Regions from separate parts of the Emergencia sp. JLR.KK010 genome, predicted to be linked through region 2. Evidence: riboswitches for the same ligand, from Rfam matches in the RefSeq annotation. Region 2 holds a riboswitch; the other holds the start of a gene.
What was found. A riboswitch is a leader RNA that binds a small molecule or an ion and turns the genes downstream of it on or off. The one in region 2 is predicted to bind thiamine pyrophosphate.

Region 1: linked by a shared signal. The riboswitch ahead of thiC (phosphomethylpyrimidine synthase ThiC) and the one ahead of thiT (energy-coupled thiamine transporter ThiT) in region 2 are both predicted to bind thiamine pyrophosphate.

The regions. Positions count from the first base shown of each region.
Region 1 is NZ_CP143550.1:933,266-938,392, reverse strand. It holds gene V1225_RS04385 (MurR/RpiR family transcriptional regulator) at 1-265, opposite strand, end outside; gene thiC (phosphomethylpyrimidine synthase ThiC) at 533-1,837, opposite strand; TPP riboswitch at 1,922-2,031, opposite strand; gene V1225_RS04375 (vitamin B12-dependent ribonucleotide reductase) at 2,147-4,447, opposite strand; gene V1225_RS04370 (helix-turn-helix transcriptional regulator) at 4,689-4,952, shown strand; gene V1225_RS04365 (S8 family serine peptidase) at 5,013-5,127, opposite strand, start outside.
Region 2 is NZ_CP143550.1:1,986,614-1,991,740, reverse strand. It holds gene V1225_RS09545 (response regulator transcription factor) at 1-400, opposite strand, end outside; gene V1225_RS09540 (ATPase) at 511-1,623, opposite strand; gene V1225_RS09535 (DUF975 family protein) at 1,731-2,492, opposite strand; gene V1225_RS09530 (thiamine diphosphokinase) at 2,574-3,191, shown strand; TPP riboswitch at 3,236-3,347, shown strand; gene thiT (energy-coupled thiamine transporter ThiT) at 3,400-4,050, shown strand; gene V1225_RS09520 (enoyl-CoA hydratase-related protein) at 4,107-4,883, shown strand; gene V1225_RS09515 (lysylphosphatidylglycerol synthase transmembrane domain-containing protein) at 4,917-5,127, opposite strand, start outside.

The sequences.
Region 1 (5,127 bases), 1.1 Mb from region 2:
GTGGCATGCTGTTCACGCCTCCATTATGCTTGATGTCCTCCTTCATAAAATCAACAATAAAACTCTGCATATCACTGTACCCAGTGAATCCCAGTTTTTTCGCCGTTCTTATGACAGATGCATCACTGGTTCCAATTAACCTTCCTAGTTCTAGCGCCGAGGTCAGACAAACATTATAATAATGCTCGGAAATATACTCGGCAATTTTACTTTCCGTTGCGGTCAGCTTTGCTTTTTTAATTCTGGAATCAATTCCCTTATTCATAGAAGCTCCTGTAGTGTATACAACAAAATATCGATAAATTGTTTTCTTCGTCAGTATAAATTCTGTCGTGTTTGTTGTAAATATAAAAATTCAAAATTTTTAAACTCTATATTTTTATAGTATTTTCCCCATTTAATCTCAAAAACACGCATCCTTTGCTCTTATATTATTTCACTTATTCGGATATTCAATCGTTTTGTAGCGGTTGTAGTGCAACAAAAAACAGCCACTCCACGGTGACTGTTTTTCTAACTTTAATTCTTTTAATTACAATATATCAATATGCTCTCCTGCCAGTGCCTTGTTCATACTGCGCACAGCGCAGAATTTTCCGCACATGGAGCAGGTATCCTCATGCTCTGGTTTTCGTTCTTCACGGATTGCCTTCGCTGTTTCCGGGTCAATGGCACATGCCCACTGTGCCTCCCAATCCAGTTCTCGTCTTGCATCCGCCATGCGGTCGTCCATTTCACGAGCGCCGCGAACGCCCTTTGCGATATCCCCTGCGTGGGCTGCGATTTTGGAAGCGATAATCCCCTGTTTTACGTCTTCCACGTTTGGCAGAGCTAAGTGCTCTGCTGGAGTTACATAGCAGAGAAAAGCTGCGCCGGAAGCTGCTGCGATAGCCCCGCCGATAGCAGAGGTAATATGATCGTAACCCGGGGCAATATCTGTAACAATCGGACCCAGCACATAAAATGGTGCGCCGCTGCAGATGGTCTGTTGCAGCTTCATATTCGCCGCAATCTGATCCATCGGCATATGTCCAGGTCCTTCTACCATTACCTGCACATCTTTTTCCCAGGCACGCTTTGTCAGTTCACCCAGACGCACCAGCTCTTCAATCTGGCAGACATCGGATCCATCGGCAAGACAGCCTGGACGGCAGGCATCTCCCAGAGAAATAGTTACGTCGTACTCTCTACAGATATCCAAAATTTCATCAAAGTACTCGTAAAACGGGTTTTCCTCACCGGTCATAGTCATCCATGCAAAGACCAGAGAGCCGCCGCGGGAAACAATATTCATCTTCCGCTTATGCTTTTTAATCTGATCGATGGTCTTTCGGGTAATGCCGCAGTGCAGCGTTACAAAATCCACGCCGTCTTCTGCGTGCAGTCTCACTACATCGATAAAATCTTTCGCAGTCAGCGTATCCAGATCCCGCTGGTAATGAATCACGCTGTCATAGATCGGCACCGTTCCAATCATGGCAGGGCATTCCGCTGTCAGTTTGCGGCGAAAAGGAATTGTATCTCCGTGAGAAGATAAATCCATGATGGCATGGGCGCCCATATGAACCGCCGCCATGACCTTTTCCAACTCTACGTTCATATCCTTGCAGTCTCTGGAGACACCCAGGTTTACGTTTATTTTCGTCTGCAGCATAGAACCGACTCCCTCCGGATCGATACATTTGTGATTTTTATTGGCGCAAATCGCCACTTTGCCAGACGCCACAAGAGGCAGCAGTTCTTCTGTCGTCATGCGCTCTTTCTTTGCTACAATTTCAAGTTCCGGGGTTACAATCCCTTTGCGTGCAGCTTCCATCTGTGTTGCATATGCTCTCATTTTCGTTTTTCCTCCTTACGTATCTTCGGACATCTGCAGCCGCCGCAAAAAAACAAACTGCCAATGTCCCCGCAGGTCCATTGGCAGTAAATCGTCCATATTTCCCTACGTTGGCATTATCCAAATCAGGTTGCAGGTCGAAGCAGTATCAGCTCCCTCTCAGCCCATTACTATGAGCTCCCTTTTTTATATTTATATATTTATCTTAGCACTGTATCTTACAAATTGCAAGAAATTCTTTACAATCTGATGCGGTGGCACGCGACTGCGGTATGCGTTACGCAGCTCGCCATCCGCAAGACGCATTTATCAGCCGCACTTAGAAAATCCACAGTTTCTGCAGATCACACAGCCGCCTTCATGTTCCACTACACTTCCGCATTCCGGGCAAGCATGAATCTCACTGGCAGATGCTGGTACTTTCTGGCTCTGCTGTGCAGGTACTGCTGCAGCAGTTGGTGCTGCCGACGCTGCGGTTTCACCTGACTGTTCCTCAATAATCTTAGAAACTTTCATAATCACCCTTGCGATAGCGTCTGGACAGGATGTGCAGCCCATACCCTGCTGTCTGATGGTAGACGGACATCTGATTCCCTTCAGCTGATCATAAACTTCCTGAATAGAGATACCGCTGCGCAGCGCTACCGATACCAATCTCGCTGTAGCTTCGCTCTGGCTTGGGCAGCCGCCGGCTTTTCCCGTACTGGTAAACACTTCGCAAATGCCGTTTTCGTCGTAGTTGGTCGTCACATAAAGGCTTCCGCAGCCGATTTTCATCTTTTCTGTAAAGCCGCGGGTTACGTCAGGACGCGGACGCGGTTCGATATGACCGTAGCGTTCCTCCTGGCAGGTCGGGCAAGCTGCCGCAGTCTGCGCAGATGCACCTTCTCTGTTTACCTTGCCGATATTAAGTACCTGCTCTTCTCTGCTGCCGTCACGATAAATAGTCACACCCTTGCAGCCTTCTTTGTATGCCAGAAGATATGCCTCTCGCACTTCGTTTCTGGTGGCTTCCTTAGGGAAGTTTACAGTCTTTGAAACGGCGTTGTCCGTATGGCGCTGGAAAGCTGCCTGCATTTTAATGTGGTCAATCGGCTTGATATCGTGTGAGCAAACGAAAACATCGCGCACTTCCTGCGGGATTTCCTCACAGTGAGCGATAGTTCCCTCTGATGCAATTCTGCGAAGCAGTCTATCACTATAAAGCCCCAGTTCTTTCAATTTCTCTGTTAGAACCGGATTCACCTCAATCATCTCTGTGCCATCCATAATATTGCGGATAAATGCGTAGGCGAAGACCGGTTCTACACCGGAAGAACATCCGCCGATGATAGAAAGCGTACCGGTCGGAGCAATGGTAGTCACCGTCGCATTTCTCATAGCCGCCCCATCCTTTAAAGTGCTGACCGAGAATAACGGGAAAGTTCCGCGCTTTGCTGCCAGCTTACTGCTTGCCGCATGACCTGCTGTATTGATATACCCCATGACTCTTTCAGCAAGCTCCACAGCTTCATCAGAATTATATGGAATACCCAGCATTAAAAGAGCATCTGCCCATCCCATTACGCCCAGTCCGATTTTACGGGACGCACGGGTCGTTTCTGCAATCTTATCCAGAGGATAATTATTGGCGTCAATGACGTTGTCCAGAAAATGCACTGCCTGCTCTACAGTTTCTCCCAAAAGACGGAAGTCAAATTCATAGCCCGTCAGCGTTTTTCTCAGCATCTTCACCAGGTTAATGGAGCCCAAGTTGCAGCTTTCATATGGCAGCAGCGGCTGTTCTCCGCACGGATTGGTACTTTCAATTTCACCCTGCGTCGGGGTCACATTATCGCGGTTAAGCCTGTCCAGGAAAATAATGCCCGGCTCTCCGTTTTTCCACGCATGGTCAACGACAAGGTCGAAGACCTTTTCTGCGCTGAGATGTCCTACCGCTTGCTTTGTCTTCGGGTCGATGAGATCATAATCACTCTGGCTCTCTACCGCTTCCATAAAAGCTTCCGTAATACCAACACTAATGTTAAAATTTGTAATCTCTTTATTGTCTGCTTTGCAGTTGATAAAGTCCAAAATATCCGGGTGATCAATTCTAAGTACACCCATGTTAGCACCTCGTCTAGTGCCACCCTGTTTCACAGCCTCCGTTGCCGCATTGAATACCTTCATAAAGCTGATAGGTCCGCTGGCAACGCCGCCCGTAGATCTAACGGCTGATCCACTCTGACGAAGTCTTGAAAAAGAAAATCCCGTACCCCCACCAGACTTATGAATCAATGCCGCATTCTTTACAGAATCAAAGATTCCTTCCATACTGTCTTCCACCGGCAAAACAAAGCAGGCTGAAAGCTGCCCCAAAACTCTACCCGCATTCATCAGAGTCGGGGAGTTTGGTAAAAAGCGCAAATCCGTCATCAGTTCGAAGAACTGATCGCTGAGCGCCTTCGTATCCGTCGTGTTATCGTATTTTGCATCTGCTGCAGCGATGGTATCTGAAACTCTGCGAAACATACCTTCTACTGTTTCCGTCAGGTTACCTTCTCCATCTTTGCCCAGATATCGTTTTTCCAGTACTGTTAAAGCATTCTTGCTGATTTCTGAAATTGCCATATTTTCCTCCGCTATACACTTTATATATTGTCACAGAGATAATTATATCACTATATGTAGTGTATAGCAACAAGTTCTTCCAACAAATTCACGATAGCTTTATAAGAAGACTGCGCACGCCGCAATTTATCCTATTTCTTAAAAGACTAGCAGCGGAACGAAAGAAATTCTAAAATAGGTCAATTTCCCCTATTTTTTGTAGGTCAATTTGCCATAATAGTTCTAGAAAGGAGGCGTGACAGTGAATAGACTCAAAGAACTTCGAAAGAAAAAAGGTCTTACTCAGGTCAAAGTGCAAATCGAAACCGGTATAGACCAGGCTGACTATTCAAAGATGGAGCATGGCAAACGCTATCCTACAACGGAGCAGGCAAAGGAACTGTCCTTTCTCTTTGAAACCAGTCTCGACTATATCTATGGCATCACTGACGATCCCACGCCTTATCCCAGATCAAAGAACGCCGTACCGAAAAAGAAGCGAAAGGATTCAGAGCCTAAAATATAAAACCTCCAGAAGCTGCACCATACAGGGTGTCATCTGGAGGTTTTTGTTTTGTTTCAGGAATTATTTTACTGTCACTTTGCACGTTTTGGAAAGTCCGTTACTTGTTTTTACAGTTATGGTTGCTGTACCTTTCTTTTTCTTTGCAGTAACCACTCCTTTGCTGTTTACGACAGCA
Region 2 (5,127 bases):
GAAGATAACCGTCGTCGTAGCAAGTATTTTGCGCTCTGCCGTAACGCTTCAGCACCGCTTTCACCTTCGCCAGAAGTACGCCAAGAGAATAAGGCTTCTGTATATAGTCATCACCGCCGATGGAAAGTGCCGCAATTTTATCATCGTCGCTGCTTCTTGCAGAAATAAACAGGATCGGAATATCCGTCGTCTCCCGCAGCTCTTTACACAAAGAAAAACCGCTGCACTCACCAAGATTGATATCTAAAAGAAGCAAATCAATTGTATGTTCACTTAAAAATGCCAAACATTCAGCGCCGCTGTACACCGCTTCTGTTTTCACATCGAAGAGATTGAAGTACTCCGCCGTGCTGTCCGCCAACATTTTTTCATCGTCTACGATTAAGCAATTGTAATGCATGTCCTACCACCTTTTTCTCTATTGAATGCTCTTATTATAACCGCTTGGAAAAAGAATAGCAAGAAGGCACTTGCCTTTGGTCCCTCTGACCCTGGCAAGTGCCTTTTCATCTACTTCAAAATCTCTGCTACAGTGTCTTCCACCAGCTGATCGATTTTCTCAAAATCCATATTTCTAATATACATCTTCTCTACAAGATCGTGGGTCTCCTTGGCTCTTGCCAGCGCATCCATGGCCTCCTGAATCAAAGAAGCGTACAGTTTTGAGAGTTTCCCGATGATACCTGCGTTCTTTTCAGCGAAGTAAGTGCTCTGATAATCGCTGATATCCACCATAGTGATTTCTTTCAATGTGCCTTCTTCCCCGGTGATTTCCCAAGGCTCCAGATCGTGCCACTTGTTTGTGGTGATGAATGCAAGACCCAGCTCAGGCACCAGCAGATGTTCCAGTTTATAGGCAGGATCCATCGGACAGTAGAAGCTTTCCACGTCGAAGCCGCGGTACACAGCACCATCCTGCAACACGTTCATAAAGCTTGTATTGCTGTAGCCCTCCGGTACGTTAATCAGGTAGATTTTCTTGGACTGCTGCAGCAGGGTTTTCAGATAGGAAATACTGCCCTCCCATGTGAGACCCGTTGCAAAGAATTTTTTTACTGCACCAGACTTAAAAGAAATATCATATTTCTGATATTCCTGACCGATGATATCTGCAGCCAACTTGTAAATCTCAGAAACCTCAATTCCGTCATCGTAGATGGTTGCCATGCTATCGTAAATTTTCTTTGCTGCCGCCAGATAATTATAAGCGATTTTGTACCATCCGGAGCATTCTTCGTTATAGCGGATGATGTCCTCCTTGCAGTCTGCGATTTTCTTGTCGTTCCAGAATTCTCCGAAGTTAATGATGTAATCAACAGCTCCCGGCGTAATGGGATCTATAACATGAGGGCTGGTACCGTCCACAAAAGCGATTTTTCTATCTGGCAGAATGATTCCGTCCAGGGAATTATCGTCTGCAGAGCAATGCAGAAAATCTACACTTTCCCCCGCTTCCGAAAGTCTTTTGCCCACCTTCTTTAAAAAAGTAGATTTTCCTGTGCCGGGACCGCCTTTAATGCAAACGATACGGCTTGCCTCACGCTGTCCAAGAATGTATCCGTAGTAAGAGAAAAATCCCTCTGGCGTATTATTGCCAGGGAAATAGTGACGTATGATAGACAATGTAATTCCTCCAATCTATTTCTGATTCTCTATCATATGAAGGAACCCTTGTCACTTGTTCCAACTGAAAAAGCGCCTTCCTAAGAAAGCGCTCTTTATAATCATTATTAGAAGTAATAGCTATCTTCCGGCGAAGGCTCTGACTTTGCAACCAGATGACCACTGGCTAAATCGTAAAATACCACTCGTGTGACGTAAAGATATGTCAGCATAAAGAAAACTGGAATAGAATATACCAAATCAATAATTTCGCCAACTATGCCAGGAATTATTGGCATAAATGCGCTCGGAATTGCGGCCAGAATTGCCCAGCCGATAAAGGACAGCATCAGGCAGAAAAACTTGCCCTTGTTGCCATTCATCATACGTTTGCTCTCCTCGATACATTCCATAACACCCTTGTCTGGATGATCAGCAAGAACATAGAATGCCTGACTGTAACGAATTGCCGCAATAATTCCTGGAACTACCAAAAGCAACGCCCACAGGGCAATGAAGATATTCTGTACGACAAACAGACAAAAAGCCTTTGGAAAGTTCTCAAATCCATTGAAAATGCCTGCTGGATTGCTTTCCTTTCTGCGGAAAAATCCAATCATAAAACTGCAAAGTCCCAGCTCAAAGGCGCCGGTCAGCACTAGATTATACAGTCTGGCTACATAAGAAAGACTAATGGATTGTTCAAAAAACGTATTATAGTAATTGTAGGATGCAAAAGGCATTAGATAGCCTAAAAGAACCGGAATTGTCATTGTCATTACATAGTACAAAAACACACCGATTGCCACCTGAGGCCAGCAGCCTTTCAGAGAGCTGCGCGCAATAGCACGAATTTCAGAACTGGTTTCTCTTACAATAATATTGTACATATAAAAACTCCTTATTTTAAACTCGATAAAAATATTATATAATATCTGTAGAATAAATACAATTGAAATCGGAGAATTCCTATGGAAAAAACCTTAATTATTACTTCACACCTTGAACACGCAGATAGTCTGACCGTTGATTTTTCTGAGTTTAATAAGATTATCTGTGCCGACGGCGGTCTGCTTATTGCCCAAAAACTGGGGCTTTCTCCTGACTTTCTCATCGGCGACTACGATTCCATGAACGTACCTTCTGGCGATGTCATCAAGCTTCCCATGGAAAAGGATATGACCGATAGCGAAGCTGCCATTGATCTGGCAGTTTCCAAAGGTTATAAAGATATTACCCTCCTCGGCGGGCTTGGAGGCCGCTTTGACCATACCATGGGCAATATCGGCATGCTTGCAAAATTTTGCGGCACAACCATTCGTCTTAGCCTTATTGATGGACAAAATTACCTCTTTATGGTTGCGCCCGGCACTTACACGGTTCCAAAAAACGCCTATACCTATCTGGGTATTATCAGCTACGGAGACGATGCAAAAAATGTCACCCTCCGCGGTGTCAAATATCCACTAACGAATCACCACCTGACGAATAAAACCACTTTAGGTGTTAGCAATGAAATTATCTGTGATTCTGCTACAGTTTCTTTTACGGACGGCATGCTTCTCATTATTCTGTCCAAAGACCTGTAAAATTAACCATTGACAAAATGGAAAAATCGCACTATCCTTATTATTGTATTCGCTAGGGGAGCTTTTGCTGAGAATGACTGTCAGCCTTCGGGCGCAGCCAGACCCTCAACACCTGATGCAGTTAGTACTGCCGTAGGGAAGCATTGATTATATCACATATGCCAGGTTCAGTTCCCCTCCAATCATTTACAAGATGGAGGTATTTTTTATGTTCAAAAACATGCAGGGATTCTTTGAATCCACCATTGGTCACGTTATCATCATTGCCGTGATTGTCGTATTTTTTGCTTTGATTCTAATTCCGTCCAAGGAAGAACGGGAAAACAAATCACAAAAGCCTGATGCAAAGGCACTGACGATTTCTGCCCTGCTCGCTGCGCTGGCACTGGGGCTTGGACAGCTGAAACTCTTTGAAATGCCATTTGGCGGAACGGTTACGGTATTTTCCATGCTTCCCCTCGCCCTCTGCGGCTATTTTCTGGGGACCCGCCGAGGCGTCATCTGTGGCTTTGTCGTGGGACTTTTGAATCTGCTGTTCAGCCCTTACGTCATTCACCCCGTGCAGCTTCTTGTGGATTATCCCTTCGCTTTCGGCGCTCTGGGACTTGCCGGCGTATTTAAGGATAAGAAAAACGGTCTTGCAAAAGGCTACGTGCTGGGACTCTTCGTGCGTTATATCTGTGCAGCCCTCTCCGGCATTGTCTTCTTCGGCAGCTATGCACCTGAAGGATTTAACGCGGTTACTTGGTCTTTATGGTATAATTTCACCTATCTTGCCGCTGAAGGAATCCTGACATTGATAATTATTTCACTTTCTCCTGTGAAGAACGCTTTTGAAGGGTTGAAAAAGAGCTTATAAAGTGTTATATTATTAACAAGGACTATTTTTCTATATATGTAAGAAGGAGAAAAAACATGTACGAGAACATCAAATACGAAATAAAAGAAAATATTGCTTACGTTACCATTAACAGACCGAAAGCAATGAACGCGCTGAACATGGATGTACTTACTGAGCTTTATGACGCTTTCACCAAAATTGAAACAGATAAAGACGTTCTGGCAGTTATTTTAACTGGCGAAGGCAAAGCCTTTGTTGCAGGCGCTGATATTGCGCAGATGCACCAGCTCACTGCCTTGGAAGGTCGCCAGATGATGATTATGGGTCACAAAGTAATGAACCTGATTGAAAACATCGAAAAGCCTGTAATCGCTGCAGTCAACGGATTTGCTCTCGGCGGCGGCTGTGAACTCGCCATGGCATGTGACATCAGAATCGCTTCCGAAAAAGCAAAATTCGGTCAGCCGGAAGTTGGCCTTGGCATTATCCCAGGCTTTGGCGGCACACAGAGACTTGCTAGACTGGTCGGCAAAGGCATGGCAAAATACCTGATTATGACCGCTGAAATGATTCCTGCTTCTGAAGCGTATAGAATCGGTTTGGTTGAGAAAATCTCCGCACCTGAGGAATTAATTGCAGAAGCCGAAAAAGTTGCTAAAACCATCGCTTCTAAGGCTCCTATCGCTATCGCAACTGCTAAAACCGCTATCAACAACGGTTACGATATGGATATGAAATCCGCAAGCAAATTTGAAATCGAAACCTTCACCGCTGCCTTTGGCTCCGAAGACAAGACAGAAGGCATGGCTGCTTTCCTGGAAAAGAGAGCACCGGAATTTAAGAATAAATAAATTTCGCAAGAAGATAAAAAGTGCACCAATAGCCTAAATTTCAGGTCTAATGGTGCACTTTTTAACACCTACCAGCAAAATCATCGTGCAAATTCCGCTGACCGCAAGTGGCAGATAAAAACTCATGCTTCTTGAGAGCAACATAGCACCCGGCAGCAGCCCTCCTGTAAATAGAGTTTGAAACAGGATAGAAAATGCCCCTTCGCTGACTCCCATAGCGCCCGGCAGCGGCAGTGCAGATACA